Regions from separate parts of the Ruegeria sp. BJ5 genome, predicted to be linked through region 3. Evidence: riboswitches for the same ligand, from Rfam matches in the RefSeq annotation. Region 3 holds a riboswitch; each other region holds the start of a gene.
What was found. A riboswitch is a leader RNA that binds a small molecule or an ion and turns the genes downstream of it on or off. The one in region 3 is predicted to bind cobalamin.
Positions count from the first base shown of each region.

Region 1: linked by a shared signal. The riboswitch ahead of ACR0NY_RS05645 (CbtB domain-containing protein) and the one ahead of ACR0NY_RS10905 (hypothetical protein) in region 3 are both predicted to bind cobalamin.
Region 2: linked by a shared signal. The riboswitch ahead of ACR0NY_RS05575 (DUF1636 family protein) and the one ahead of ACR0NY_RS10905 (hypothetical protein) in region 3 are both predicted to bind cobalamin.

Region 1 covers NZ_JBQFSH010000001.1:1,114,160-1,124,122, forward strand. Annotated here, with positions in the region: gene cobJ (precorrin-3B C(17)-methyltransferase) at 1-689, shown strand, start outside; gene ACR0NY_RS05610 (cobalt-precorrin-6A reductase) at 662-1,411, opposite strand; gene cbiE (precorrin-6y C5,15-methyltransferase (decarboxylating) subunit CbiE) at 1,410-2,609, shown strand; gene ACR0NY_RS05620 (cobalamin biosynthesis protein) at 2,606-2,974, shown strand; gene cobM (precorrin-4 C(11)-methyltransferase) at 2,971-3,765, shown strand; gene ACR0NY_RS05630 (cobyrinic acid a,c-diamide synthase CobB) at 3,758-5,074, shown strand; gene cobA (uroporphyrinogen-III C-methyltransferase) at 5,071-5,799, shown strand; gene cobF (precorrin-6A synthase (deacetylating)) at 5,792-6,535, shown strand; cobalamin riboswitch at 6,579-6,787, shown strand; gene ACR0NY_RS05645 (CbtB domain-containing protein) at 6,824-6,994, shown strand; gene ACR0NY_RS05650 (CbtA family protein) at 6,999-7,697, shown strand; gene ACR0NY_RS05655 (hypothetical protein) at 7,762-8,256, shown strand; gene ACR0NY_RS05660 (DUF1636 family protein) at 8,244-8,588, opposite strand; gene ACR0NY_RS05665 (DUF302 domain-containing protein) at 8,735-9,196, shown strand; gene ACR0NY_RS05670 (thiamine pyrophosphate-binding protein) at 9,276-9,963, shown strand, end outside.
Region 2 covers NZ_JBQFSH010000001.1:1,099,391-1,109,353, reverse strand. Annotated here, with positions in the region: gene cobN (cobaltochelatase subunit CobN) at 1-1,026, opposite strand, end outside; gene cobW (cobalamin biosynthesis protein CobW) at 1,033-2,088, opposite strand; gene ACR0NY_RS05575 (DUF1636 family protein) at 2,091-2,474, opposite strand; cobalamin riboswitch at 2,556-2,760, opposite strand; gene ACR0NY_RS05570 (LysR family transcriptional regulator) at 2,833-3,708, opposite strand; gene ACR0NY_RS05565 (NAD(P)-dependent oxidoreductase) at 3,817-4,773, shown strand; tRNA gene ACR0NY_RS05560 (tRNA-Cys) at 4,993-5,066, opposite strand; gene ACR0NY_RS05555 (protein-L-isoaspartate O-methyltransferase family protein) at 5,294-5,947, shown strand; gene ACR0NY_RS05550 (TolC family outer membrane protein) at 6,043-7,461, shown strand; gene ACR0NY_RS05545 (hypothetical protein) at 7,536-8,354, shown strand; gene ACR0NY_RS05540 (cobyric acid synthase) at 8,358-9,815, opposite strand.
Region 3 covers NZ_JBQFSH010000003.1:48,893-58,855, reverse strand. Annotated here, with positions in the region: gene ACR0NY_RS10955 (permease) at 1-239, shown strand, start outside; gene ACR0NY_RS10950 (hypothetical protein) at 281-670, opposite strand; gene ACR0NY_RS10945 (DUF1013 domain-containing protein) at 721-1,482, opposite strand; gene ACR0NY_RS10940 (ribonuclease T2 family protein) at 1,613-2,254, shown strand; gene ACR0NY_RS10935 (hypothetical protein) at 2,251-2,739, opposite strand; gene ACR0NY_RS10930 (lactoylglutathione lyase family protein) at 2,936-3,433, shown strand; gene recR (recombination mediator RecR) at 3,505-4,098, opposite strand; gene ACR0NY_RS10920 (YbaB/EbfC family nucleoid-associated protein) at 4,145-4,489, opposite strand; gene ACR0NY_RS10915 (DNA polymerase III subunit gamma/tau) at 4,576-6,363, opposite strand; gene ACR0NY_RS10910 (protein-tyrosine phosphatase family protein) at 6,486-6,989, shown strand; gene ACR0NY_RS10905 (hypothetical protein) at 6,993-7,400, opposite strand; cobalamin riboswitch at 7,487-7,704, opposite strand; gene ACR0NY_RS10900 (TetR/AcrR family transcriptional regulator) at 7,733-8,266, opposite strand; gene ACR0NY_RS10895 (alpha/beta hydrolase family protein) at 8,390-9,247, shown strand; RNA gene ffs (signal recognition particle sRNA small type) at 9,329-9,427, opposite strand; gene ACR0NY_RS10885 (bifunctional 2',3'-cyclic-nucleotide 2'-phosphodiesterase/3'-nucleotidase) at 9,467-9,963, opposite strand, start outside.

The DNA of each region.
Region 1 (9,963 bases), on a different contig from region 3:
TCACCGCCGCACTGGCCGAGGCGACCGACGTGGTGGGCTATATTCCCTACGTTGCGCGGGTGGCCGAACGGCCGGGCCTGACCCTTCACGCCAGCGACAACCGGGTCGAGATCGACCGCTCGCAGCACGCGCTGCGCATGGCGGCCGAGGGCAAGCGGGTGGTCGTGGTCTCATCAGGCGATCCGGGCGTGTTCGCCATGGCCGCCGCCGTGTTCGAGGCGCTGGAAAACGGCCCCGACACCTGGCGCGAGATCCCTGTCGAGGTTCTGCCCGGCATCACCGCCATGCTGGCCGCCGCGGCCCGGGCGGGCGCGCCGCTGGGCCATGATTTCTGCGCCATCAACCTCAGTGACAACCTCAAGCCCTGGGCCGTGATCGAGAAACGCCTGCGGCTGGCCGCGCAGGCCGATTTCGCGATGGCCTTCTACAATCCGCGCTCGAAGTCGCGGCCCGAAGGTTTTGTAAAGACGCTGGAAATCCTGCGGCAGGAATGCGAGCCCGAGCGCCTGATCCTGTTCGCCCGCGCCGTATCGCGCCCAGACGAGGCGATCCGCATCGCGACCCTGGCTGAGGCAACGCCCGACATGGCCGACATGCAGACGGTGGTGATCGTCGGCTCGTCGCTGACCCGCGTCATCGACCGTCCCATCGGCCCCATCGTCTATACGCCAAGGTCCACGCCGGAATGAGCCAACCAGTCCAGAACCTGCGGCACGCTTGTCAACTCGACCCGACGGGGCAGCTTGGGCCGGTCGATCATCAGCACCGGGATTCCCAATGCTCGCGCGGCGTCCAGCTTGGCGCGCGCGCCGGTGCCGCCGGCGTTCTTGGACACGACCAGTTCGGTTCGGTGCCGGCGCATCAGCGCCGTGTCGCCTTCAACCGAAAACGGCCCGCGCGACACGACGACGTCGCATTCGGCAAAGGGCAGCGTGCCGGGTTCATCGACCAGCCGCAGAAGATAGTGATGCTGGGGCTGCGCCGCGAAATCCTCAAGATGCATGCGCCCCACCGCAAGGAACACCCGGCGCGGCGGCCCGGCCAGCGCGGCGACGGCGCTGGCGATGTCGGGTACGCGCTGCCACCGGTCGCCGGGGGCAGCCGTCCATTCCGAGCGGGTCAGCGCGGCCAGCGGCGTATGCGTCTGCTGGCAGGCGGCGATGGCATTGCGGCTCATTCGCGCGGCAAAAGGATGGGTGGCGTCGATCACATGGGTCACGCCGGTGTCGCGGATGTGGCGCACCAGCCCCTCGGCCCCGCCAAAGCCATCCACACGAGTGGGCAGCGGTTGCGGCCGCGGGTTGTCGACCCGACCCGCATAGGAATAGGTTGCCGCCACACCCAAATCCGCCACGGCGCGGGCCAATGCGTTGGCCTCGGTCGTGCCGCCAAGGATCAGGAGGTTGGGCATGTCTGAAACTCCGTGGCTGACCATTCTGGGCCTGGGCGAGGATGGACTGGATGGCCTGTCGGCCGCAAGCCGTCAAGAGCTGGAGCGCGCCGAGGTCATCATGGGCCCGCCCCGGCACCTGTCGCTGGTTCCCGAAACCGGGGCCGAACGCATCGCATGGCCGGTGCCTTTCGCCGACGGGCTGCCCATCCTGCAGGGACTGAAGGGCCGGCGCACGGTGGTTCTGGCCTCGGGTGATCCGTTCTGGTTTGGCGCCGGGTCGGTGATCGCGCGCAATTTCGCCCCCGAAGACTGGGTTGCACGGCCGGGGCAGTCGACCTTTTCGCTGGCGGCCGCGCGGTTGGGCTGGCCGCTGGAAAGCACTGCCACCTTCGGCCTGCACGCCGCCCCCCTGACCCGCCTGCGTCCGCATCTGTCGCGCGGCCTGCGCGCCATCGTCCTGCTGCGCGACGGGGCCGCTGTGGCCGAGCTGGCCCGCTATCTGACTGAGACCGGGTTCGGCGATACGACCCTGCACGTGATGGAGGCCCTCGGTGGCCCTCGGGAACGCGCGCGCAGCATGTCCCTGACCGAAGCCTTGCTGGGCGCGTTCGAGCACCCGGTCTGCGTTGCGCTCGAGGTTTCGGGCGACGGGCGCTCGCTGCCGATGGCCTCGGGCAAACCCGACGAGATTTTCGAAACCGATGGGCAGATCACCAAACGGCCGGTGCGCGCGCTGACCCTGTCGGCGCTGGCACCCGCGCGGGGCGAGCATCTGTGGGACATCGGCGGCGGCAGTGGATCGATCGGCATCGAGTGGCTCATGTGCGACCCGTCCCTGACTGCCACCACAATCGAGCCGCGCGCCGACCGCGCCGCGCGCATCCGCGCCAATGCCGACGCGCTGGGACAAGATCGGTTGCAGGTCATCCATGGCCGGGCGCCCGATGCGCTGGACGGCCTGCCCTTGCCTGACGTGGTGTTCATCGGCGGTGGGCTGAGCGACGCACTGCTGGACTGGGTTGCGGCCAACCTGCCCTCGGGCACCCGGCTGGTGGCCAATGCCGTGACGCTGGAAAGCGAAGCGGTGCTGAGCCAATGGCACGCCAAGCTGGGCGGCGACCTGCTGCGGATCGAGCTGGCGCAGGCCGGGGACCTCGGCCCCCGGCGCGGCTGGAAATCGGCCTATCCGGTCGTGCAGTGGAGCGTGACCCTATGATCGTGGCCGGGCTTGGGTTTTCGTCCACCGCGACCTGCGCCAGCCTGCGTGCCGCGTTCGACCGCGCCACTGCCGGACAGGCGGTGAACGCGCTGGCCACCGCCGCCGACAAGGCCGGCCATCCGGCGCTGGCCGAATTTGCCGCCGCTTGCGCCCTGCCCCTGCATTTCGCGGACCCGGCCGATCTGGCCGGGCAACGCACCCTCACCTGCTCGCCCCGCAGCCGCGCCAGTCATGGCACCGGCAGCGTGGCTGAAGCTTCCGCCCTTGCCGCCGCCGGACCGGGCGCGCGGCTGCTTTCACCCCGACAGATCTCGGACGACCGGCTTGCCACCTGCGCGGTCGCCATTGGAGGACAGACATGACCGTTCATTTCATCGGCGCCGGACCGGGCGCCGCCGACCTTCTGACCCTGCGCGGACGCGACATCATCGCCGCTTGCCCGGTGTGCCTGTATGCCGGATCACTTGTGCCCGAGGAGATCCTGGCCCACTGCCCCGAAGGCGCGCGCATCGTGAACACCGCGCCGATGGATCTGGATCAGATCATGTCTGAAATCAAAACCGCCCATGACGCCGGTCAGGACGTGGCCCGCCTGCATTCGGGCGACCTGTCGGTCTGGTCGGCGATGGGCGAACAGATCCGGCGCCTGAAACAGATGGGTATTCCCGTCAGCGTGACCCCCGGCGTTCCGTCCTTTGCCGCCGCCGCAGCCGCTTTGGGCACCGAACTGACCCTGCCCGGGCTGGCGCAATCGGTGGTGCTGACGCGGACCCCGGGGCGCGCCTCGTCCATGCCCGAGGGCGAAACGCTGGAAAACTTCGCCCGCACCGGCGCGACGCTGGCCATTCACCTGTCGATCGGCAATCTGGACAAGGTTGTGGCCGACCTGACCCCCGCCTATGGCGCCGATTGCCCGGTGGCCGTGGTGTACCGCGCAAGCTGGCCGGACGAGCGGATCATCCGCGCGACGCTGGGCACGTTGAAGGACTCGCTGGACGAGAGCATCTCGCGCACCGCGCTGATCCTGGTCGGGCCGGCGCTGGCCGGTGAAGGCTTCGACGAAAGCTGTCTGTATTCAAAGACTTATGACCGTCGCTATCGCCCGCAAAGCGCCGACAGCCCGTGGTCAAGCTGGAGTCACGGAGATGACTAACCCGCCCGGAGTGCTGATCTCGGCCCCATCCTCGGGGACGGGCAAGACCACGGTGATGCTGGGCCTGCTGCGCGCGCTGGCCGAGGACGGGCTCACGGTGCAGCCCTTCAAGAGCGGTCCCGACTACATCGACCCGGCCTTTCACCGGGCGGCGGCGGGGCGGGCCTCGTTCAACCTGGACAGCTGGGCGATGGGCGCGCCGTTGCTGGGCGCGATTGCGGCGCAGGCCAAAGGCGCCGACATCGTGGTGGCCGAAGGGTCGATGGGCCTGTTCGACGGGGTCGCCAAGCCGGGCGAGCTGGGCCATGGGTCCAGCGCCGAGACCGCGCTGCGCATGGGCTGGCCGGTGGTTCTGGTGCTGGACGTGGGAGGCCAGGCGCAATCGGCCGCAGCAACGGCGCTGGGGTTCCGGATGTACAACCCCGACCTGCCCTTTGCCGGTGTGATTCTGAACCGCTGCGCCAGCCCGCGCCACGAACGCCTGACCCGTCTGGGGATGGAGCGCGCGGGCCTGCCGGTTCTGGGCGTTTTGCCCCGGCGCGGCGACCTGACCCTGCCCGAGCGGCATCTTGGCTTGATCCAGGCGGTCGAGCACCCCGATCTGGAAAGCGCAATTGCCGGCTACGCGGCCTTTCTGCGCGAACATGTGGATCTGGAAGCTATCAAGCGGGCGGCCTGCTCTGGCCCCGCGGGGCCGTCGTCGGCCGCGCTGCCGCGCCCTCCGGCGCAACGGATCGCACTGGCCCAGGACGCGGCGTTTTCCTTTACCTATCCGCACCTTCTGGAAGGCTGGCGGGCGGCCGGGGCCGAGATCCTGCCGTTTTCTCCGCTGGCGGACGAGGCGCCGGCCCCGGATGCCGATCTGGTCTGGTTGCCCGGCGGTTACCCCGAACTGCACGCCGGAACCCTGGCTGCGGCAGAGCGGTTCCTGACCGGATTGCGCAAACATGCCGAAACGCGGCCCGTACATGGCGAATGCGGTGGCTACATGGCCCTGGGGGAAGGGCTGATCGACAAGGACGGCACCCGCCACCGGATGGCCGGCCTGCTGGGTCTGGTCACCTCGTACGAGAAGCGCAAGTTCAACCTGGGCTATCGCCGGGCCGAGTTGCTGGCCGACATGCCCGGGTTCTCGGCCGGGACCGCGCTGCGGGGGCACGAGTTCCACTATTCCTCGATCGTCGAGCAGCCCGACGCGCCCCTGGCGCGGGTTTTTGACACCGAAGGCGCCGAAGGCCCACAAACCGGATCGCGCCGCGGGCATGTCACCGGTACGTTCTTCCATCTGATCGCAGAGGCCAGCGCATGAGCGGTTTCGTTTCCTTCATCGGGTCCGGCCCCGGCGACCCGGAGCTGTTGACCCTCAAGGCCGTGGACCGGCTGCAAAAGGCCGACGCGGTTCTGTTCGACGACCTCAGCAGCGGGCCGATCCTGAGCCATGCGCGCAAGGAGGCCGACCTTGTGGGCGTGGGCAAGCGCGCCGGGCGGCCCTCGCCCAAGCAGGACCATGTCAGCCGCCTGCTGGTGGAGTACGCCCAGACCGGCCAGCGGATCGTGCGGCTGAAATCGGGCGATGGCGGCCTGTTCGGGCGGCTCGAGGAGGAACTGGTGGCCCTGCGCGCTGCCGGGATCGCATACGAGATCATTCCGGGCATCCCCTCGGCCATTGCCGCGGCTGCCGCGGCAGGCATCCCGCTGACCCGGCGCCTGACTGCGCGGCGGGTGCAATTCGTCACCGGCCACGATGTCAGCGGCAAGCTGCCCGAGGATCTGAACCTGCCCGCGCTGGCCGACCCGGGTGCGACGACGGTGGTGTTCATGGGCAAGCGCACCTTTCCCCTGCTGGCGCAGGCGCTGCACGCGCATGGGCTGCCGCTGGACACCCCAGCGCTGATGGCCGAATCGGTTTCGACGCCTGACCAATCGCTGCACCGGTCCACCGTCGGCGCACTGGCCGAGCGCCTGGGTTCCGAGATCGGCACCGCGCCGGCGCTGATCCTTTATGGTCCGCTGGCGGAGAGCGACGATGATTGATCTGGTCTTGATCGGGATCGGCACCGGCAACCCGGACCACGTGACCTTTCAGGGCGCGCAGGCGATCCGCACGGCCGATCTGATCCTGATCCCGCGCAAGGGCGCCAACAAGACCGATCTGGCCGGCGTGCGCGAGGAAATCATTCGCAAGGTCACCGGCACACCGCCCCAAATCGCCTATTTCGACATCCCCGAGCGCCGGTCGCAGGAAGGCTACCTGCGCGGCGTGGATGAATGGCACGACATAATCGCCCTGCGCTGGCAGGAGGCGATGGCCCGGCACCCTGAGGCGCGCACCGTCGCCTTGCTGATCTGGGGCGACCCGTCGCTCTATGACAGCTCGCTGCGAATCGCGGCGCGGCTGGACCCGCAGCCTAACACGACGGTGATCCCCGGCATCACGGCGCTGCAGGCGCTGACGGCGGCCCATGCCATGCCGATCAACGAGATCGGCGCGCCTTATCTGGTCACCACCGGCCGGCGCCTCCGCGACGAGGGCTGGCCCAGCGCTGCGGATACGGTTGCGGTGATGCTCGATGGCGAATGTTCGTTCCAGATTTTGGACATGGCCGATTTTGACATCTGGTGGGGGGCGTACGTGGGTATGCCCGAGCAGATCCTGATCAAAGGTCCGCTGGCGGATGTGGCCGACGAGATTCTCCGCACCCGCGCCGAGGCCCGCGCCCGGCACGGGTGGATCATGGACATCTACATTCTGAAAAAGCGCGGGAATTGACGCGAAAGGTCGCAAATGGCGATTGCGCCACAGCGGCATTCACGTCTAAATGGACGGGTCTGGTCCTGCCGGAGACATCCGGATGCTAAGAGGGAATTTGGTGCGGCCTGCGCGCAGGTCAAATCCAAAGCCGCCCCCGCGACTGTAAGCGGTGAGCCCTGTTCAACCAGCCACTCCCGATCCGTTCGGGGGGAAGGCGAACAGAGGCGCTGACCCGCAAGCCAGGAGACCTGCCAGGCGAACAATGAAACACCGGCCGTCGGGTGCGGCGGCACAGGAGGACAGAAAATGACGACACAAACGCAAACCGCATCAACGGCACGCGCTGGCATTCTTTCGGCAGTGTTCGCGGCAGCCCTGGGCCTGGGGATCATCGCTCTGGCCGGTCACGTTCAGGCATCGGCGCTGCATGACGCCGCGCATGACGTGCGCCACGCAACCGGCTTCCCCTGCCACTAAACCAATGTTCAGTCGCATTCTGACCAGCGCGTTGTTCGCTGGTGCTGCAGCCGGGTTGATCGTCGCCCTGCTGCAGTTGGTATTCGTGCAGCCTGTGTTGCTGCATGCTGAACTGTATGAATCCGGAGAGCTGGTGCATTTCGGAGCCGAAGCCGTCTCGGCCCATCCCGAGCTGCCGGGCATGTTCTCGGACCTGACCCGCGACGGGCTGAGCGTGGTGTTCACGATGCTGACCTATACCGGCTATGCGCTGGTTCTGGTCGCCCTGATGTCGCTGGCCGAAGCCCAGGGCCACCCGGTTGACGGGCGCACGGGCGTGCTGTGGGGCCTTGCCGGTTTCATCGCCTTTCACCTGGCGCCGGGCTTCACCCTGGCCCCCGAGGTTCCGGGCGTTGCCGCAGCCGATGTGTTTGCGCGGCAGATCTGGTGGTGGGCAACCGTCGCGGCTGCTGGTGTGGCCATGTGGCTGATCGCTTTCGGTGGCAACATCGTCAGCTATCTGGTTGCGGCCGTGCTGCTGATGGCCCCGCACCTGATCGGCGCACCGGAACCCGACGTGTTCACCGGGCCGGTTCCGACCGAGATCGGGGCACTGTTCGCCGCGCGCGCCTTCGGTGTGGGCCTTGTGGCCTGGGTGCTGCTGGGTTCGTTTGCCGGGTATTTCTGGCAAAGCGAGGGCAAGCGCGTCGAAGCCGCAGCCTGATCCCCGAAATCCCACGACCCGCCGGCGCCCAACCGGCGGGTCATTTGCTTTTTTAGGAAACAAGATGACACGCTCGCTTGCTCTTTTCGCGATCGGTCTGGTCTTTGGCGGGGGTGCCGGGTTCGTGCTGGCCGCGGCCAACGGCGTCACCTTCGACGGCCACGACCATGCCGACCCCGCCCAACATGGCGGCCATCACGCCGAGGCCATGGCCCATGACCACAGCACCGCCATCAACCTGCCCGCCGGACCGGACGCGCCGGGGCTGGAGATCGCCGTCTCCCCCGACCCGATGGCGGGTTGGAACCTGCATGTGATGCCGCGGAACTTCACGTTCGCGCCCGAGCACGCCTCGCTGGACGACAAACCCGGCGAAGGCCATGCGCATGTCTACGTGAACGGCGTCAAGCTGGCGCGGCTTTATGGCAACTGGATGCACATCCCTGACCTGCCCAAGGGCGAAACGACCATCGAGGTCTCGCTGAACGCCAACAGCCACAGCCCGCTGGCCGTGGATGGGGTGCCGGTCAGCGCCTCGGTTACGGTTCAGGTGGACTGAAACGCGGGGATCCGCGCCCGCAGACACAAGCGAAGCCGCCCGCACGGCCGGGCGTCTTCGATCCAGCCATTCGGGCTGTGCAGAATGGTCCGACAGGTCGCCGCAATGTCATCGGCATCGGCGACCGGATCGATTCCCGAAAACACGTAGGACGCCAGGCTCTCCCCCTGCATCGCCACCACGGTCGGCTCCTCGCAGCCGCTGAAACAGGCATGCTCGGCGATCTCGACCCGCCCGTCCAGTCCCGCAGCGCGCACGGCCTCCAATACGGCCTGACGCTCGGCCAGCAAGTCGCGCTCGCCCGCGCAGCTGCTGCAGATCAAAACACGCATGCCCCTCGCCTGCCTTTTTTCCGTTTCACACTGTCGCTTGTGCGGGTTTCGCACCCCCGGCGCAAGCCCGCCACCCACGATATTGTGACTGTACGCACCCGGGAATTCGGGAAGACTTGGGCCAACTACGACTTGGAGAGCCCGTGATGACACGTCTTATGTTTTTCCTAGGCCTGCTGGCGCTTCCCGCGCTGGCGGCCGATATCGAACCCCGGCCGGGTTGGGCCGTCCACCCGACGACCAAGACCCATGACGCGCTGGTGGCCGACACGATCGCAGCGGTCAAGGCAAACGGTCTGATCGTGGTAACGCAGGCCGGGCCCACCAAGGCCGCCGCCGCGCGCGGCATCACCATTCCAGGCAATCGGGTGATCGGCGTCTTCAACAACGACTATGCGGTGCGGGTTCTGGAACAATCGGTGCCCGCGATGATCGAGGCGCCGATCCGCCTGTACGTCACGGAAAACGAGGATGGCACCGCGACGCTGTCCTACAAGACACCCAGCCTTGTCTTTGCCTCCTACACCGGCGGCTCCGACACCTTGCCCGCGATCGCCGCAGAGTTGGACGCCAAGTTCGCCGCCATCGCCGATTTGGCTGTCAAATAGTCACACTGACGTGATGCGGCTTGCGCCGGCCCGGAACCTCCGCAATCTGCTGCGCAACGGAACTTACGGAGCTTGTTCGATGCAGGACCTGTCCCCCCGCGCTGCGGACCTTTTGGCGCAACGGCTGTACGAGGCCGGGTGCCGCCACGCCTTCGGCATGCCCGGAGGCGAGGTGTTGACCCTGGTCGATGCGCTGGAACAGGCCGGGATCACCTTTCACCTGACCAAGCACGAAAACTCCGCTGGTTTCATGGCCGAGGCGGTACATCACCGCGATGGCGCGCCGGCGATTCTGGTGGCGACTCTGGGTCCTGGGGCCATGAACGGCATCAATGTCGTGGCCAACGCGCTGCAGGACCGGGTGCCGATGATCGTGCTGACCGGCTGCGTCGATGCCGACGAGGCGCTGACCTACACCCATCAGGTCATGGATCATGCGCAGGTCTATCGCTCGATCACCAAGGGTACGTTCACCCTGACGGCCAAGGGCGCCGACATCATCGCCGACAAGGCCGTGTCGCTTGCCACGCAGCCGCGCCCCGGGCCGGTGCATATCGACGTGCCGATCTCGGTCGCCGATACACGGGTGTCGGTCGCCAAGCGCCGACGGCTGACCCGGGCCGCCCGCGTCGCGCCCGAGGGCACATGCCTCGAGAAGGCCCGCCGCTGGTTGGCCGAGGCCGAGCGTCCGCTGGCGATCATCGGGCTGGACGTGCTGCATGACGACTCGCGCAGCGTGGTGCGCGCGTTTCTGGAACATTTCGGCA
Region 2 (9,963 bases), on a different contig from region 3:
CAGATGCGGGTCGCGCTTGCCCGGTTCCTTGAACGAGGCGACACCGGCCGAGATGCGCCCGTCCACTTCGGGCAGCACCACATGCATGGCCAGATCGGCAGGCGACAGGCCGCGTTCGGCCTCGGCCCACGCCTTGCGGCGCGAAGTGGCCAGCGCGACCTGAAACACCGGCACGCCCGCCACGTCCAAGGGCGATGTGCCCGACGCGCCTTTGCCCGAAAACGAGGTGGCATTGATGATCGCCGAGGGCGTCATCGCGGGGATATTCTCGGCCAACCACTCAGCCGCCGTAGGCGCCTTGAGCGAGGGTGCGAATAGCCCCACCGCCTGATGACCCCGCGCGCGGATTTCCCGGATCAGCGCCGCGACCGGCGCGGTATCGGCTGAGGTCAGGTAGGCGCGGTAGAAGGTTACGATGATGCGCCGGCCTTGGCCTGCGAAGGCGTCCTCGGGCGCGATCACGCCGCGATCCGGGCACCACGCGCCGCAGTCGGGTAGTGTCTTGGCCCCCATCACCGGCCCGGCATACAGCCCCGCTGCCAGCGCCATCTGCGCCAGAGCCGCCTGGGCTGCCACTTCGCCGCCGGTATCGCACAGATGCGCCAGCCGCCGCAGGGTCGAGACCGGCAGGGTGGAATAATCGTCCAACCGCGTATCCTCGCGCCCGTCGGCGGGCAGAACCGCCAGCGCGATGCCCTTGGCCTGCGCCAGCGCCAGCACCTGCTGCAACCCGTAGGGCCAGTAGGGCACGCCGCCGATCAGCCGGATCAGGATGCCCTTGGCGCCCTCCAGCGTCTGTTCGACATAGGTATCGACCGACAGCGGGTGTTTCAGCGCCGTCAGGTTGGCCAGCCGCAACGAGGGCATCCGCCCCTCGGGCCCGCCGCCGCGATGCCATCCGGCTGCGAAGGCACCCAGATCGCTGTCCGAAAAGGACAGCACCACCAGATCCGCTGGGCTCTGGCCCAGATCGGTCGGGGTCTCGGTTTCCTCGAGCCCGTGGCTTTCGCGAAAGACGACGTGCATCGGTGCTTACTCGGCGGCCTCGGTGACGCCCGTCAGGATGCCGCGGATCGCAGCCTCGTCGATGTCGTGATGCTCGGCGATGACAACAAGGCGCGAGCGGCGCTCCTCGTCCGGCTTCCACGGGCGGTCATACTGGTGCCGCACCCGCGCGCCGACCGCCTGAACCAGCAGGCGCATCGGCTTGCCCTGAACGGCGGCATAGCCCTTAACACGCAGGATGTTCAGCTCGTTTGCCAGACGCTCGATTTTGGCGACCAACTGCGCCGGGTCGGTCTGTTCGGGCAGTTCGACAACGATGCTTTCGAAATCGTCATGTTCGTGGTCGTCATGGCCATCGTGATGCGAGGGGCGGGCGTCCATGTCGTCTTCGGCTGCGGCTTCCAGTCCCAGCACCACGCGCACGTCCACCGCGCCCTCGGCAACCTCGACTACGGGCAGGGGGCGCGGCGCCTCGGCGGCGATGACCTCGCGCGCCTTGGCCACGCCTTCGGGGCCGGCCAGGTCGGGTTTGGTCAGAAGGATGATGTCGGCGCACGAGATCTGATCTTCGAACACCTCGGACAGGGGCGTTTCGTGGTCGATCGAGTCATCGGCCATGCGCTGGGCGTCCACTGCCGCGACATTCGGGGCAAAACGGCCTGCAGCCACGGCCTCGGCATCGGCCAGCGCGATCACGCCGTCCACGGTGATCTTGGAGCGGATATCGGGCCAGTCGAACGCCTTGAGCAGCGGTTTCGGCAGGGCCAGACCGCTGGTTTCGATCAGGATGTGGTCGGGGCGCGGGTCCAGCGCCATCAGCGCCTCGATCGTGGGGATGAAATCGTCGGCCACGGTGCAGCAGATGCAGCCATTGGCCAGTTCCATGATGTTCTCCGCCGGGCAATCGGGGATGGCGCAGCTTTTCAGGATTTCGCCATCGACGCCCACGTCGCCGAATTCGTTGACCACCACGGCCAGCCGCTTGCCCTGCGGCTCGGACATCAGGTGGCGGATCAGCGTGGTCTTGCCCGAGCCGAGAAAGCCGGTGATGACGGTGACGGGAAGTTTTTCGAGGGTGCTCATGCTCAGGCTCCAATCGGGGGAATGCGGGCGGCGCAGTTCTTGCGGAAATGTTCAGGGCGGTCGCGCCATTTCACAAGGCCATCATCGGCGGCTAGGTACTTGGTGGCGCCTTCGACGATGATCTCGACATGGTCGGATTCGTTGAGGTTCTCATAGACGAAGGTCCAGCGCGACGGCCCGCCGCGCAGAACGATCGAGCAGCCCTGGTCGCAGTTCGACAGGCATTCGACCGGCTTCAGGGTGATGCCTTCGGGCAGGTCGGCGGCGGCCAGCGCCTTGTGCAGCAGCGTGCCGGGGCGCTGGGCGTCGTCCTCGATGGGCAGCCCGCGTCGGCAGGTGGTGCAGACCAGCAGCTCGACTGGTGTGGTCTCGGTCACGTCTCTCATCCCCATCACTCGGTTGTCGGGGGACGGGGTATGCGCGGGCCACGTTGCGGACATGGGCCCGACACCGGAACACCCCGTCCGGTTTGTCTTCGGGCGTTGGCAGGTCTCCCGGCTTGCGGATGTCAGAGCAGTGCTCTGTCGGATGTCCCGCCTTCCCGGCCTGCGGCCAGTGGCATTTGGGCACCCTCTCCGGTCACGGTCGCGGGGGCGGCTGCGTTTGACGGAAAACCGCTGACGCATTCCCTTTTCATCTGTTTGCACAGACACCAACGCAAGCGACATGCGGTACGGGCAGGGGGGTTGTCAAGCGCGCAGGGGCAAGTGCTTTGCGTCGGATCGAAAAAGCGACTTGCCGGGGTCAGTCCGCGGCATCACCGGCCAATCGGTCGCGCAACCACGCGAGGAACAACTGGGCGGGGATGGACGGAGGCGCCGCGCTGACGCTGCGGATCAGGTAGTGCGACTGGGCAAAGGGAATCGCCGGCCCTGCAACCCGGATCGGCGCGCCCTGCGCGATCGCGTTGCGCCCGAACCGCTCCAGAACGGTGGCGTAGCCCGCGCCGGCCATCACCAGTTGCAGCGCCGTGACGGTCGTATCCGCCGAATGCCGCGCGGGGCGGTCGGGCAGGTCGGTGTCCGTCGCCTCGAAGTACCGCGCCCAGTTGTCCTCGTACCCCAGAATGTGGATCAACGGGCCGTTGCGCAGGTCTGGCGCCGGGTCCTGCGCCCGGCAGATGGGCACCAGCCGCTCCGAGCACAGCCGGTCGGCCGCAACACCGGGCCAGTCGCCATAACCCAGCCGGATTTCCACGTCCACATCGGCAGGCGCGGCCGAGTCGTTCCAGATATGCGACACCAGCCGCACGGGGATCTCGGGGTGCTGCGCGCTGAACGCGGGCAGCTCGGCCGCGATCCAGTAGGTCATCGACGATATCGCCGCCCGGATGGTCAACGCCTGTCGCGAGGCGGGGCCGAACAAGCTGTTGGTGGATAGCGCGATATCCGACAACGCCCGGCGCACGGTCAGCGCATAGGACTGGCCCAGCTCGGTCAGCGACAGGTGTCGTGCGTTGCGGGCAAAAAGCGGCTGCCCGAGGTCCGCCTCGAGCGAGCGGATATGCAGCGACACCGCCGTTTGCGTCAGGCCCAGTTCCTGCGCGGCGGTTGTGAAATTCAGGTGGCGGGCAGCGGCCTCGAAGCTGCGCAGCCAGGCCGGATTGGGCAGGCGGTCCATTCAGCACCAAAATTTTTTGCATCTAAACTGACTTTTTATTCGTTTCTTTTGTCGGTGGGCAACGGAAATACTCGGGCCAACGAAATTGCGCCTGCAGGAGGGCAGAACATGAAGGTCGGGTTCATCGGTTTGGGCAATGTGGGGGGCAAGCTGTCGGGGTCGCTGCTGCGCAACGGTATCGACCTGACGGTATACGACCTTAACCCCGATCTTGTGGCGGAGTTCGCCGCCAAGGGGGCAAAAGCCGGTGAAAGCCCGGCGCAGATGATGCGCGATTGCGATGCGGTCATCACCTGCCTGCCGTCGCCCGCTGCCTCGGACGCGGTGATGCAGCAGATGCTGCCCGAGGTGACCCACGGCAAGATCTGGATGGAGATGTCCACCACTGACGAGGCCGAGGTCAAACGCCTGGGGGCCATGGTGATCGAGCGCGGCGGGGCGGCGGTGGACTGCCCGGTTTCGGGCGGGTGCCACCGGGCGGCCACGGGCAATATCTCGATCTTCGCGGGCTGCGACCGGGCAACGTTCGAGCGGATTCTGCCGTTCCTGACGACGATGGGCCGGCGTATTCTGCATACCGGCGATCTGGGCACGGCCTCGGTTCTGAAGGTGCTAACCAACTATCTGGCCACCGCCAACCTGATTACCTGCGCCGAGGCGCTGGTGACCGCCACGGCCGCCGGGATGGATCTGAACACCACCTATGAGGCGATCAAGATCTCGTCCGGCACGTCTTTCGTGCATGAGACCGAAAGCCAGGTGATCCTGAACGGCTCGCGTGATATTTCCTTCACCATGGACCTGGTGAAAAAGGATATCGGTCTGTTCCAGGAGGTCGCCGACCGCGCCGGCGTGCCTTTGGAGATGAACCCGTTGATGATCAAGATTTTCGACGACGCCATCGCCCGCTATGGCGAGCGCGAGCTGTCGCCTAACATCATTCGGCGGCTCGAGGATGCAACCGGGCTGAGCATTACCGCGCCCGGTTTTCCGGCCGAGATGCAGGACGATGAACCGGAAGAGCCGGGGTACGAGGTGATTCCGCAAGGTAGAAGCGCGGTCTGATCGGACGGTCAGCGCAAACGCGCGGTTTCGGAGGTGTCTTGCATGGATCGAGTGCGTAGGTGGTGCTCCTGCGCTGACTAAACCCTTGCCCGATAGTTACTGGTTAGCTCGGCTGGGCTAACCATCTCCGCACGTATTTTGGCGTTTCGTATCAACAAACTGTTCCAGTCGACTATTATTAGGACCAGAGAGCAGCGATGCAGTGCGAGGCTAAAAAGTTGGAGGCGAGTACCGGAATCGAACCGGTGTACACGGATTTGCAATCCGCTGCGTCACCACTCCGCCAACTCGCCTTTTCAAGCAATTTCAATTACTTGACGTGGTGCAGACGCGGTTCTAGCAGCTTTCCAGAACAACGTCCAGAGGGTTGCTGAAATTTCCGCCGGCCATGGCGTTGGATGGCCGGTCAGCGCAGTGGCAACTTTTGTCGCGGCCTGCAATTTTTGCCGGGCTGGCCGTTGCCGGGCGGGATCGGATGTGGCAAAAGCCGAGCAACCATGGGAAATATACGAGCGGTCACATGACGGATTTCGCAGCCCGACGCCACACGATGGTAGACACTCAGGTCAGGCCCTCTGATGTCACCAAATTCCCGATCATCGATTCAATGCTGAAGGTCCAGCGCGAGAACTTCGTGCCGGATGCCAGTCGCGAAGTGGCCTATGCTGGCGACCTGATCGATCTGGGAAACGGGCGCTGCCTGCTGGAGCCGAGGACTCTGGCGAAGATGCTGGATGCATTGAATATTTCGAATGACGAGGTGGTTCTGGATATCGCCCCGGCGTTCGGATACTCGACCGCCGTCGCCGCGAACATGGCGCAGCTTGTGGTGGGCGTCGAGGATGACGAGGCCAACGCAGCCGACGCGCAGTCCCGCCTGATGGAGGCGGATATCGACAACGCGATCATTCATGTCGGACCTTTGGAGCAGGGGGCGGCCGAGCATGGCCCCTATGATGTCATCATCATCCAGGGCGGTGTGGAACGTCTGCCCGATGCCCTGCTCGATCAACTGAAAGATCATGGCCGCATCGCTTGCCTGTTCGTCGAAGGCAACCTGGGCACCGTTCGCATTGGTCGAAAGTCCGATGGGCGGGTGACATGGCGTCATGGCTTCAACGCAAACGCCCCGGTACTGCCGGCGTTTTCGGCCGAGTGTGCATTTTCGCTATAGTCGATCAGCGGTTTTCCGCGGTCCCTTGATTAGTTGAAAACAAAGGCGCAAACTGCCTACGGGCTTGCGTTATTTTGATTTGAGAGGATTTGGGTATGCTTGGAACGGCTGGAGGGAAGCTGGTCAAGGCAGTCGCTCTGACGGCGGGAATCGCGCTGAGCGTGATACCGGGGCGCTCGGTTTTGGCGGACAATCTGACCGACGCGTTCATCGGTGCATACAACACAAGCGGGCTGTTGGAACAGAACCGCGCCTTGCTGCGCGCAGCCGATGAAGACGTTGCAATCGCGTTGTCGGCCCTGCGCCCGATCATCAACTGGACCGTCCGTGTCAGCCAGGATTATGCCAAGTCTCGCGCCGGAACAGTGGTGTCGACGGTCGAACCGTCGCGCTTCTTCTCGGGACTCACGCTGAGCCAGCTGGTCTATGACGGCGGTGCATCGATTCTCGGGAAACAGTCGGCTCAGGAAACAGTTCTGGCAACTCGCCAAGCATTGATCGATATTGAGCAACAGGTTCTGTTCCGCGCAACGACGGCTTATCTGAGTGTTCTGCTACAGGAAGAAACGGTTCAGATTCGCCAGAACAACGTCAATCTCTCAGGCGAGGAACTGCGGGCCACGCAGGACCGTTTTGAAGTCGGTGAGGTCACCCGGACCGACGTCGCGCTGTCCGAAGCGCAGTTGGCAAGCTCGCAGGCTGATCTGGCCGATGCGCGAGGCGACCTGAGCACTGCCCAAGCGGAATATGTGAACGCCGTCGGCAAACAGCCGGGCCGTACTGCGGGCCAGCCGCGTCTGCCGAAGCTGCCCGGTTCTTTGGCCGAGGCCATCAGCCTGGCACAAAGAAACCACCCGGCAATCCTTTCGGCGCAGCATCAGGTGCGTGCCTTGGATCTGACCGTGCAACAGCAGCGCGCGGGCCTGGGTCCGAATGTAAGCCTGAACGCGGACGCGGGGATCACGGAAAGCTATGACAACGACGACTATACCAACGATGCGTCCATCTCGTTGAATTTCAATCAGCCCATCTATGCCGGTGGCCGATTGGCGGCCAACGTGCGCCGCGCAATGGCTCAGCGGGACGCATCGCGTGCCAATCTCCTGAATGTGCAGAAAGACATCACTCAGGGTGTGACGGACGCCTATGTGCGCTTTGAAACGGCCACTGCCAGCCTGCGGGCATCCGTCGAACGGGTACGCGCATCGCAGGTCGCCTTTGACGGGATTCGCGAGGAGGCCACCTTGGGGGCTCGGACCACACTGGACGTTCTGACCGCTCAGCAGGATTTGCTGGACGCACAATTGGCCGAAGTTGCCTCGCGGACGGAACGGTCTCTGGCTGCCTATCAGCTGTTGCAGGCGCAAGGTCTGTTGACCGCCGAGCGCCTTGGACTGGCAGTCCAGATTTACGACCCGACGCTCTACTACAACCTGGTCAAAAAAGCGCCAGCACAGATCAGCAAGCAAAGCCGCGACCTGGATCGAGTTCTCAAAGCTTTGCGGCGCGAGTGATCAGCCACACTATCTGTTGTTAGGTTCGACCGGATTGGATACACTGGTCCAAAAGGTCAGAGCGGTAGAGAACAATGACAGATAGCAGTGTCAAAGCAGGTGTCGAAGACGTATTGTCGTCGATCAAGCGTTTGGTCAGCGAAGAAGGGCGCAAGGTCCCGAACCTGATCAAAGCGACTGCGGCCCGCAAGCCGGGCCGACTGGTTTTGACGGATGCCCTGCGGGTTGGCACACCGGCCGAGGATCCAAAAGCACCTTTGAAACTGGCCCAAAAGATCTCGGCTGAGGCGGCCTCGCATCATGCTGCGAATGTCGAGGCGTTCCGCCCGGCCAACGACCTGTCACAACCTATGCGGTTGCGGTCTTGCGATATCGTTCGCCCCGGAACCCCGGCAATCAACGACATTGGCGGTGAGTCTTCGGATGATCGCGAAGGCCGTAGGGATCTGGCCGGAAGCCTGAGCGCCAAGATCGCGGCTCTCGAGGCTGCGATTGCGCGGACCGAAGATCAGTGGGAGCCCGACGGCGAAAGCGACGACGCTTATTCCGGCACGCGCACCGACAAGGTCAGTTGGGCCACGGACACCGGGTTTTCGACGTCGAAGGATGCGGCTGAGTCCGAAGCTGAGATGAACGCTGACAGCGACGAGGAAACAACGCCTGCCACGTTTATTCGGGACAACCGGGATGCCTCAGAGGCCGAAGTCGAGCTGGATCAGGAAGCGCCGGCGATGGCGACCGGCACGATGGATGAAGACGAATTGCGCGAGTTGATCGCAGACATCGTCCGTCAGGAACTGCAGGGCGCGCTGGGTGAACGTATCACCCGCAACATTCGCAAGCTGGTGCGGCGCGAGATCAACCGCGCTTTGGCCGCTCAGAATTTGGATTGACCCTCAGCCGAACCGAGGCTCGGCTGCCAGTGACAGCAGGGCATCAAGGTCCATATGCTGTTCGAGGTGGTCGGCCAAAGCCTCCAACGTTTGCTCAACACTGTCTTCGTATGCCAGTTCCGACCTGGCGCCAAACCGCTGCAGATACGACGCGCGGAAGGCGTCTGACGTGAAAATACCGTGCAGATAGCTTCCCAGTACGCGCCCGTCTCTCGATGCGGCGCCTTCAGGTCGACCCTCCACCTGTAACCATGCACGGGCAGTATCCGGACCTTGGGTGCGCCCCATGTGGATCTCGTAGCCGGTGACGGGCTCGCCGCCGGGCAAGGCCTGCGCTGATCGCAGTTCGACCCGTTTTTCCCAGGACATAACCGTTTCCACGTCCAGCAAACCCAGCCCATCGACGCTGCCGGGTCTGCCGTCCACGCCATCAGGGTCGGTGATCACCCGGCCCAGCATCTGATACCCGCCGCAGAGGCCAAGAACATGGCCGCCCCGCCGTACATGGGCATACAGGTCGATGTCCCAACCTTGTTTGCGGAAAAAGGCCAAATCTCCGATCGTGGATTTGCTGCCCGGCAGAATCACCAGATCCGCGTCACCGGGAAGGGGGCGGCCAGCCGGAATGATCTCGACCGAAACACCCGGCTCGGCAGACAGCGGGTCCAAATCGTCGAAATTCGCCATGCGCTCCAACTGCGGCACCGCAACTTTGCAGGTGCCGCCTGCGTGCGAGCGAATATCCATCATGTCTTCGGCCGGCAGTTTCCAGGCGTCCTCAAACCAGGGAACGACGCCCAGGCAAGGCCATCCGGTGCGTGCCGCAATGTCGTCGCGACCGTCATCAAACAGGCTGACGTCTCCCTTGAAACGATTGACCGCAAAGCCGCGGATCATTGCTAGATCGGCACTGTCCAGCACTGCATGGGTGCCTACGATCTGCGCTATGACACCGCCCCGGTGAATGTCTCCTACCAGTATCACGGGCACATTTGCGGCGCAGGCAAAGCCCATGTTGGCGATGTCGCCTACCCGCAGGTTGGTCTCGGCCGGACTGCCGGCGCCCTCGACCAGCACAAGGTCGGCATCTTGGCAAAGCCTGGCAAAGCTCTCGAGCGCGGCGTTCAGAAGCTTGGATTTGTCCTTGCGATAGTCCTTGGCCCGCATCGTTCCCGCCCGCTTGCCCTGAACGATCACCTGCGCACCGGTATCGGTTTCCGGTTTCAGAAGGATTGGATTCATGTCCGTATGCGGCGCGCGCCCCGCCGCCCGGGCCTGCAGCGCCTGGGCGCGGCCAATCTCGCCTCCATTTGCCGCCACTGCGGCGTTGTTGGACATGTTCTGCGGTTTGAAGGGGGCAACCTTCAACCCTCGCCGCGCAAAGGCCCGGGCCAGCCCGGCCACAAGCATCGACTTGCCGACGTTGCTGCCGGTCCCCTGAATCATGATCGCGCGAACCATCTGAGCCTCCTGCGGATGTTGGCAGATGACCGCATTTATTCAGCCGACGAAAGCGTGGATCGGGCCATTTGCACGACGAATGCGACTATTCCGCTGCGTACAGGGCAAAAAAAAGCGCGCCGAAAGTACCGGCGCGCACTTTTGAGTC
Region 3 (9,963 bases):
CCTTTGTCGGGATGCCGGCCTACCTGAATTCGTATGTCGCGCCGCCGCTTTTGGCCGGCCTGATGGAGCAGGGGATGAGCGCGGGCGCTGCGATGTCCTTCATGATCGCCGGGGCCGTCAGTTCCATTCCGGCCATGGCGGCTGTCTGGTCTCTGGTCAAACCCCGTGTGTTCGCAGCCTACATCGGGCTTGGGATCAGCGGAGCTATTGCAGCCGGGATCCTGTTCCAGCTTTTGTAAGAAGAAAACCGCCCGGAGTATTCTCCGGGCGGTTCTGCAAATCAGCTTGCGCCGCAGTTGCTTGGCAATTTGAACCGATAGCGCGGTTCGCCGCTGTCCACGTAAACCCGCTTTTCTACACAGGCCGTGGTTCCGACACTGCGCGCGATCGGCGCCTCGGTCGCGGTGATTGAAGTTGCCGATCCGTCCGGCAATCGAACCGACGCGATGACCCCGTTCTTGAGATCACCATTGATCGGTGTGGCCGATAATACGGGAACGGTCAGAAACGCTTTGTGTTCGTGTTTCCCATCGCCGCTGAACAGCAGCAGACCGGCAGCTACGGCGATAACGGCCACGCCGCCCAGAATGGCCAGTCCCTTGGTTTTTGCGAAAGCGTAAATCGAAACCGCCCGGTGCGGCCCGAAGATAGACGATAGAATGTTCAGCATGGTCCAGTTCCAAAAAGGCCCCGGTCCATCGGACCGGGGCCAGCACAGTGTCAGTTGCGCAGGTCGTCCTCGTCGTCTTCTTCGGCGCCGCCCTTGGGCAGGTTGAAGAAGCTGTCGGCATCCACCACTGCTTCGTCTTCTTTTTCCTCGTCGCCGTCATCGGACAGCGAGAAGGTTTCCAGCCCCTCGATCGCCGTGGGGATCTTGGGAGCGGCATCCATTTCCAGCGACTGTTCGGTAGAGACCAACTTGCGGCGCTCGTCATCGCTCATGACGCCACCTTCGGCGGCCTTCTTGGCGGCGGCTTTCTGGACGGCGGCATCTAGTTCGGATTGTTTGCACAGGCCCAGCGCGACCGGGTCGATCGGCTGCATATTGGCGATGTTCCAGTGGGTGCGCTCGCGGATCGACTGGATCGTGGGCTTGGTGGTTCCAACCAGTTTGGCGATCTGGCCATCGGTCAGCTCCGGGTGGAACTTGACCAGCCACAGGATCGAGTTCGGTCGGTCCTGACGCTTGGACAGCGGCGTGTAGCGCGGACCGCGGCGCTTTTCCTCGCCGGCGGCGGCCGGGTTGAACTTGAGCTTCAGCTTGTGCAGCGGATCGTTCTCGGCCTTGTCGATCTCTTCCTGAGTCAGTTGGTTGTTGGCGATCGGGTCGAACCCCTTAACGCCTGCCGCCACATCGCCATCAGCGATGCCTTGCACTTCCAACTCGTGCATGCCCACGAAATCCGCGATCTGCTTGAAGCTGATCGTGGTATTGTCCACCAGCCAAACGGCGGTTGCCTTGGCCATCAGGGGTTTTGCCATCAGCCCGTCTCCTTTGAATACATCTGTCCCGTCGCCGGAATTCGGCGGCCCCGTGGTCTTGGGGCAGGTTTCCGTTGTCGGGGAACTTGGCCCGTATATAGTCGTGCAGATGCAAGAAGGGAAGAGGCGAATGCGCTGGGCGTTATTGGGGCTGCTGGTGTGGACTTTGGGCGCGACGGCCGCGCTGGCCGATGGCGAGAAGTCGGGCGTGTTCGACTATTACGTCCTGTCGCTGAGCTGGTCGCCCAACTGGTGCGCCCGCGAAGGCGACGCGCGCGGATCCGACCAATGCGATGCGCGCCACGATCACGGCTGGATCCTGCACGGGTTGTGGCCGCAATATCACCAAGGCTGGCCCTCCTATTGCCCGACAGCCAAGGCGCCGCCGTCCCGTGCGATGACCCGACAGATGGAAGATATTCAAGGCAGTTCGGGTCTGGCCTGGTACCAGTGGAAGAAACACGGCACCTGTTCGGGCCTGTCCGCAGCGGACTACTACGCGTTGTCCCGGCAAGCCTATGACCGCATCACCCGACCGCCGGTGTTTCGCAAGTTGGACAAAGCCGTGAAACTGCCGGCGCGCGTGGTCGAGGATGCCTTCCTCGACGCCAATCCGGGGCTCGAGCCAGACATGATCACCGTCACTTGCAAGCAGGGTTACATCGAAGAAGTGCGCGTCTGTCTGTCACGTGATCTGGACCCGGTGCCCTGTGGGCGGGACGTGATCCGGGACTGCACCGCTTCGGATGCGTTGTTCGATCCGATTCGCTAGAGCTTCTTGTTCTGGCAGTCCCGCGCATAGTCCAATGCCTTGGCGGTGCCCTTCAGATCGATCGCCAAAACCCGCTCGCCTGCGGGGTTGTAGATCGTCATCGTCTTGTTCTGGGCGATGGCCGCAACAAAGTTCCGGTCGGTGAAGAAAACGGTCGCACCGGGCACCCGATCCTGCTTGAACCCGATGGCTGTGGCGTCAAAGCTCTTGCCGTCCAGCTCGAACCGGATCGGATAGGATTTGCCGGGCTCGATGTTGCCCCACCCCTTGTGGAAAACGGTGAAATAGCCCCGATTGTCCAGAGCATCATAGCCCAGGCGCACCACGGACAGGTCCTGATACACTGTCTGGATCAGACAGCCGTTGCCCAGATTGGGGTCCATCATGATGTTCCAGCCTTCGACGAACCCCTTGTCGACCAGTTGCTGTGACCACGCGGAAGTGGCGGTGAAGGCGGCGAAGGTCAGGGCGAGAAGGCGTTTCATGGCGGGTTCCGATATCAAATGGGTCAGGCTAGGGCATAGTACACGGTGGGGGGTCGACGGAAAGATCATTCTAGGCCTCGGCAGCAGTGCATGATGATCTATGTGCATGGAACAACACGGCTTTGCCTTGTGGGGCGGGCGCTTGAAACAAGGACGTTGCAAAATACGTCTTGCCCAATAGACCAAGGAGCAAGCCATGCCTCAACATCCAAGAACATTCTCTCACATCGGGTTGTCCGTCCCGAACGTGGACGAAGCCGTGAAATTCTATTCCGAGGTTTTGGGATTTTACGTGATCATGCCGCCAACCGACGTGGTCGAGGATGACACGGACATCGGCGTGATGTGCACGGACGTGTTTGGCCCGAATTGGAAAAAACTGCGTATCGCGCATCTGGCGACCGCCGATCGTATCGGGATCGAGCTTTTTGAGTTTGATGGAAACTACGCGCCGGAAAACAACATCGACTTTCGCAGGAACGGGACGTTCCATTTCTGCGTCCAGGATCCTGATGTCGAAGGCTTGGTGGAAAAAATCGTGGCGGCCGGCGGGAAACAACGCATGCCTATCCGATACTACTACCCCGGCGAGAAACCCTACCGCATGGTCTATGTCGAGGATCCGTTTGGGATAGTCTTCGAGATCTACAGCCATTCCTATGAATTGACCTACTCGTCGGGTGCCTACACCTGACCGATGGGTAAAGTGGTACCTTGCAATCGAGGAGGGGCGAGAGCGTGCTGCTTGCAGGCAGCACGCGGCGGCTACAGTTCTTTCCGCGCCCGCAGCGCTGCGGTGATGGTCCCGTCATCCAGATAGTCCAACTCGCCCCCGATCGGCACGCCCTGCGCCAGCGAGGTCAGGCGGACCTGTCCTTCCAACTGATCTGCGATGTAATGGGCCGTGGTCTGCCCGTCGACGGTCGCGTTCAGGGCCAGGATTACTTCCGTGATGTTTTCGGCGGTGACGCGGTCGCGTAGGCGGGGGATGCGCAGGTCTTCCGGGCCGACGCCGTCCAGCGCCGAGAGCGTTCCGCCCAGCACATGGTAGCGGCCTTTGAACACGCCCGCGCGTTCCATCGCCCACAGGTCGGCCACGTCTTCGACCACGCACAGCTCTCCGGTGGCGCGGTCTTCGGAATTGCAGATGTCGCAGATGTCGGTGGTGCCCACGTTGCCGCAGTTCAGGCATTCGCGTGCGGTGGCGGCGACCTGCTGCATGGCGTCCGACAACGGCGTCAGCAGCAGGGCGCGTTTGCGGATCAGGTGCAGCACCGCCCGCCGGGCCGAGCGCGGTCCCAGCCCCGGCAGCTTGGCCATCAGATCGATCAGGGCGTCGATGTCACTGTTCGAACTCATGGCCTGTCCTGCGTGGCTTTGGCGGCGGGGGTTTGAGGGGCGAAGATCAGAACGGCAGCTTGATGTCCGCCGGCAGGCCCATGCTTTCGGTCAGCTTGGCCATTTCTTCCTGCGACCGCTCGGCGGCTTTGGTCTGCGCGTCCTTGATTGCGGCCAGGATCAGGTCCTCGACCACTTCCTTGTCGTCGCTGTTGAAAATCGAGGGGTCGATGTCCAGACCTTTCAGTTCGCCCTTGGCCGAGGCCGTGGCCTTGACCAGGCCCGCGCCGGATTCGCCGACGACCATGATGGTGTTCAGCTCTTCCTGCATCTGCGCCATCTTGGTCTGCAGTTCCTGCGCGGATTTCATCATCTTGGCCATGTCGCCCAGACCGCCGAGTCCTTTGAGCATCTGTATGTCTCCTGTCATTCGATTTGCGGCCTAAATACGGGCCGTCTGCGTCCTTCACAAGGGCAGCGCGCCTTCTGCGCGGATGATCAGTCTTCTTCGAACGGGTCCCATTCGTCTTCGACCTCGGGCAGGGCTTCGGTTTCGACCTTGGCCGCACGGTCCTCGGGTGTTTCAATCCGGGTGATGCGGGCCTTGGGGAACTGTGTCAGAACCGCCTGCACCAAAGGGTGCTCTTCGGCCTTGGCCTTCAGCGCCAGCTCGGCCGCGTCGCGCAGTTCGGCGATGGTGGGCGCGTCCCCGTCCGAGACGATCGAGACCGCCCAGCGATTGCCGGTCCAGCGCTGCAGCGCGGACCCGAGCCGCGCGGCCAGGTCGGTGGGCGCCTTTTCGGTGGGCGTGAACTCGATCCGGCCCGGCTGGTACGAGACAAGGCGGACGCCGTTCTCGACCTCGACCAGCAGTTTCACGTCGCGGTTGGCGCGGATCAGCTCGACCACATGCTCAAACGTTGGATAACGCGCCAGCGCGGTCTGCACGTCCTGAGCCAACGCCGCCGTGGGCGCGCCGCCCACACCGCGCGGGGCCGGCGCATGGGCCGAGGCCGTCGCGGTCACGGGCGGGGCGGTGTTGCCGGCAACCGGAACGCCGCCCCCCGGCCCGCCGACGGGCGGCGGAGGGCTGTCCTGAAGGCGTTTGATCAACTCTTCCGGGCTGGGCAGATCGGCCACATGGGTCAGGCGGATCACCGCCATTTCCGCGGCCATCATGGCGTTGGGGGCGGCCGAGACTTCCTCGAGCGCCTTCAGCAGCATCTGCCACATCCGGGTCAGCACCCGCATCGGCAGCGCCTCGGCCATCTGCTGGCCGCGGGTGCGCTCGTCTGGTGAGACGGTCGGGTCTTCGGCCGCGTCAGGGGTGATCTTCACCACCGAGACCCAATGCGTGATTTCTGCCAGATCGCGCAGCACCGCCAGCGGGTCGGCGCCTTCGGCATATTGCGCACCCAGTTCGGTCAGGGCCCCGGCCGCATCGCCGCGCAGGATCATGTCCATCAGGTCCAGCACACGGCCCCGGTCGGCCAGTCCCAGCATTGCGCGCACCTGGTCGGCAGTGGTTTCGCCGGCGCCATGACTGATCGCCTGATCCAGCAGCGAGGTCGCATCCCGGGCCGAGCCTTCGGCGGCGCGGGTGATCAGGGCCAGCGCGTCATCCGAGATTTCCGCGCCTTCGGCGGTGGCGATCTTGCGCAGCAGGCCGATCATCACCTCGGGCTCAATCCGGCGCAGGTCGAACCGTTGGCAGCGCGACAGCACGGTGACCGGAACCTTGCGGATCTCGGTCGTGGCGAAGATGAATTTCACATGCTCGGGCGGCTCTTCCAGCGTTTTCAGCAGCGCGTTGAACGCGCTGGTCGACAGCATGTGGACTTCGTCGATGATGTAGATCTTGTAGCGCGCGCTGGCGGCGCGATAGCGCACGCTGTCGATGATCTCGCGGATGTCGCCCACGCCGGTTCGGCTGGCGGCGTCCATTTCCAGCACGTCCACATGGCGACCTTCCATGATGGCCACGCAATGCTCGCACTGGCCGCAGGGTTCGGTCGTTGGGCCGCCATTGCCGTCGGGGCCGATGCAGTTCATGCCCTTGGCGATGATCCGGGCCGTGGTCGTCTTGCCGGTGCCGCGGATGCCGGTCATGATGAAGGCCTGCGCGATCCGGTCCGCCTCGAACGCGTTTTTCAGCGTGCGCACCATGGCATCCTGACCGACCAGATCGGCAAAGGTTTCCGGGCGGTATTTTCGGGCGAGAACCTGATAGGCGGGGCTGGACTGTGTGGTCATGTCTGCTCTGACGGATTCGTACTGACGATGCAGGGTAGAGTTCCCGGTGCCCCGCGTCCACAGCGCCGGTGCAGGTTTTTCGCTTTGGCGAGCGCGCCGTGTGAGGCATACTGCGCGGATCAAGTTCAATCAGCCAGTTTCGGGGGGAACGTCTGATGACAAATCTTGTGGTTCATGCATTGCAGGTGGGTGGCGGCACGCTGGCCCTGACCTCGGTTCCCGGCGGTGGCGGCGACTATGAAGGAGACCTGGACCTGATTTCAGCCTGGGCGCCGGGGCTGGTGATTTCGATGACAACCCTTGCCGAACTGGTTTCTGTGGGTGCAGGCGAATTGGGCTGTGACATTCATCGGCGCGCCTGTCGGTGGGCGCATCTGCCGGTCGCCGACTTCTCGGCGCCGTCGACCGAGATATCCGGCCGCTGGCCCGAAGTCAGCGCCGCCGCCCGCCATGCGCTGTCGGGCGGCGGGCGGGTACTGGTCCACTGCCGGGGCGGTTGTGGGCGGTCTGGCATGGTTGTTCTGCGCTTGATGATCGAGAGCGGCGAGCAGCCGGAACAGGCCCTGAAACGCCTGCGGGCCGTACGCCCCTGCGCGGTCGAGACTGATGCTCAGATGGACTGGGCCGTCGCCCCGGCGCGCGAGGCACTGGCGACCTGACCTTCAGGCGGTTGCGCGGAACTCGCGCTCGGCCCTGACCACGGGCATGATCGCCGTGGCCTGCAGCATCGCACAGGGTCGATCACTGATGACCTGCGCAGGCAGGGCGTCGCTCTGGTCGTCAAACAGCATGTCGGCGTAGGTATCAAGGCAGTCGGACGGTGTGTCGGCGGCCGCTCCGCAATACACGCGGATCCGTTCGGGACGTGCATCGAACCGCGCCGTGCAGCCATGTTCGCAATGGGCCAGTTCGCTACTGCCTTCCACTTGGAAGTCGGGGGATGTAGCGGCCTGCGCCGTCGCCATTGCCTGCGCGATGGCCCGTGCCATGCGCGCCAATGCCGGGCAGGTCTTTCCGGTGCGCTGGCAGATGGTTGCCGCGAATTCATGGGTATCGGTCTTCCAAATCATGTTGCGCCCTCCGCGCGCTGGGCGAGGTGGATTTGGACAGACGCCGGTTTCAAGGCCAGACCCTGCCCGGACACCCCGTCCGAGTTTCGGTTTCACGTTTGATGGCAGGTCTCCTGACTTGCGGGTCTTTGCTTTGCCGACCTTCCCAACCTTGCGGTCAGTGGTATTTAGGCATCGCTCTCCGCCTACAGTTGCGGGGGCAGTCGCGGCCTTGGTCCGCTCCGGAGTTCCGGGTTGGACCGCACCGTGTTCCCTTTTCATCCCGGACCGAAACGGCACGGGAACCATCCCCTCATCGCTAGCGGTGTATCCGGGATCGAGTCAAGACGGTTTCAGCCCGGTTGCCGGAGTGAGTCCCAAGGGAACAGATCAGGCAGTCTGCGCAGCACATTCGAATCCCTGCGGGCACGGGCCAATTGCCAGCCGCCTTGCATCACGATGAACAGGGTGTCCGCAGCATTTTCAGGGTCGGAAACTCCGAACCGCGCGGCGTGGTTTCGAACTTCGATGATCCAGCTTTCATACAGACGGTCGGCATGTTCCCGAAACGCGCGGTTGTCGGGGCTTTCGAACAGGGTGGCGGCGATCGGGCAGGTCTCCCATTGGGCCGAGGTGTCGAACAGCTTCGCGATCTTGTGGCACAGGGTGGTGACCCCGTCGCGAAAATCCGCGGCGTCGTCGAATGCCGCAGCAATCATGCTCAACATCCCGTCCGAGGCCCAACTGGCCGCCGCCAGGGCCAGATCCGGCTTGCCCTTTGGAAAATGGTGATAAAGCGAACCCTTGGGGGCTTGCGCTTCGGCCAGCAATTCCGCCAGACCGACACCGTTATAGCCCGAGCGCTGGAACAGTCGGGCGGCAGTCACGATCAGGCGATCTTTGGTGTTTGGTGGACGTTGGGTCATGCAGGCCAAATATTGACAGGCCTAGACCAATTGGTCCAGACACAAAGTATTAGACCGATCGGTCCAGAGTGTTTGGAGGCAAAGATGTTGGATTCGCAGCACGCGGTTGACGTGGAAGACTTTAAGTTTCCGTCGGGCCAGACCCAGCTGGCGGCGCGGCTTTACACTCCGGCGGTCGAGCCGCAAACCGTTGTTGTGCTGAACGGCGCAACAGGAGTGCCACGTGACTACTATCAGCACTTTGCTCGCTGGCTGGCCGCCGAGCGCGGTATGGCTTGCCTGACATATGATTACCGGGATTTCGAGCATTCGCTGACCGGGCGGCTGAAAGACTCGAAGGCCACGATGGCGGACTGGGCGCTGATCGACATGCCCGCAGCGCGTGCCGAGATGCGCCGTCGATACCCGCAGGCAAAACTGTGGGTGATCGGGCATTCGGTCGGTGGAATGCTGGGTCCGCTGCAACCGGAAATCGAACAGATCGACCGGATGATCTGTGTGTGCGCAGGTTTGGTGACGGTGGCCGATCACCCGTGGCCCTACAAGGGCTTGGCGACTTTGTTCTGGTATGGCCACGTGCCACCTCTGGTGCGTCTTCTGGGGTACCTGCCGGGGAAACTTCTGGGATTCGGAGCCGATTTGCCGGCGGGCGTCTATTGGCAATGGCGCAAGTGGTGTACATCGCCCACCAGCTATCTGCCCGAATTGGGAGACACGCTTCCCCAAGCGGATTGGAGTCGGGCGAACGCCACGGCGGATATCATTGCGTTCGAGGATGACCAGACTGTGCCACCGCCCGCCGTCTGGCGGCTGGCTGAACTCTATGGTCCGACCGCCCGTCGGCATTTGTTGGAGCCGAGGGATTTCGGACTGTCCGAAATCGGTCATATCGGCGCCTTCGCCCGGCGCAGCAGTGCCGTTTGGCCGCGATTGATCGCCTGACCCGCCCGCAAGCGCGGTTTTCAGGAACAACGACGAAATACAGAGGTTGGATTGACCGGGCCGAATACGTGGCGCGGCGTCAAGTGAGAGGTTGGACATCGACCCAAGCGGGGCTCGTTGTGGCTGCTTCCTTCCGGACCTGACCAGGTTGGCGAGGCGCTTGCCCGCGCCAACCTCTCGACCGACGATATAGGCATCACGCACCCGCTTGGCAACCCGTCACAAAGACAGGCGTACCCTAAGAAACCCGCGCGCGTCCTGCCCGTCGGTGGTGGCTGCAAAGTGGTCGAGCTCGCGCAGGTAGTTTGCAGCGCGTGGCCCGGTCTTCAGAATCACGGACCGGCCCGCCTGCGGAACAAAGGAAAAGCTTTGGGCGGTGTTTTCCACCGGATCCGGACCCAATCGTCCCGCCAGGTAGTCGCGCAAGATTCCCTGGAGGCTCAGCGGCGGCACCGGGATCAGCCGGGCCGGGTCTGGGACGGGAAAGTTGCCGCCGCCATTGGCTCGGTAGCTGTTTGATGCAACGACGAATTGTTCATCCGGATCGACGGGGCGACCCTGATAGGCAAGATCGCGCAGGCGGGAATGGGACGTGTCGATCGACTGGCCGCCCAAATCATATCGCGCGGGCTGCGTCAGATCGAACCTGTAGGTCACCCCATGCAGCACGTCGAAATTGTGCCCGGTGCCCTCGGGGTTGATCAGAACCTGCTCGT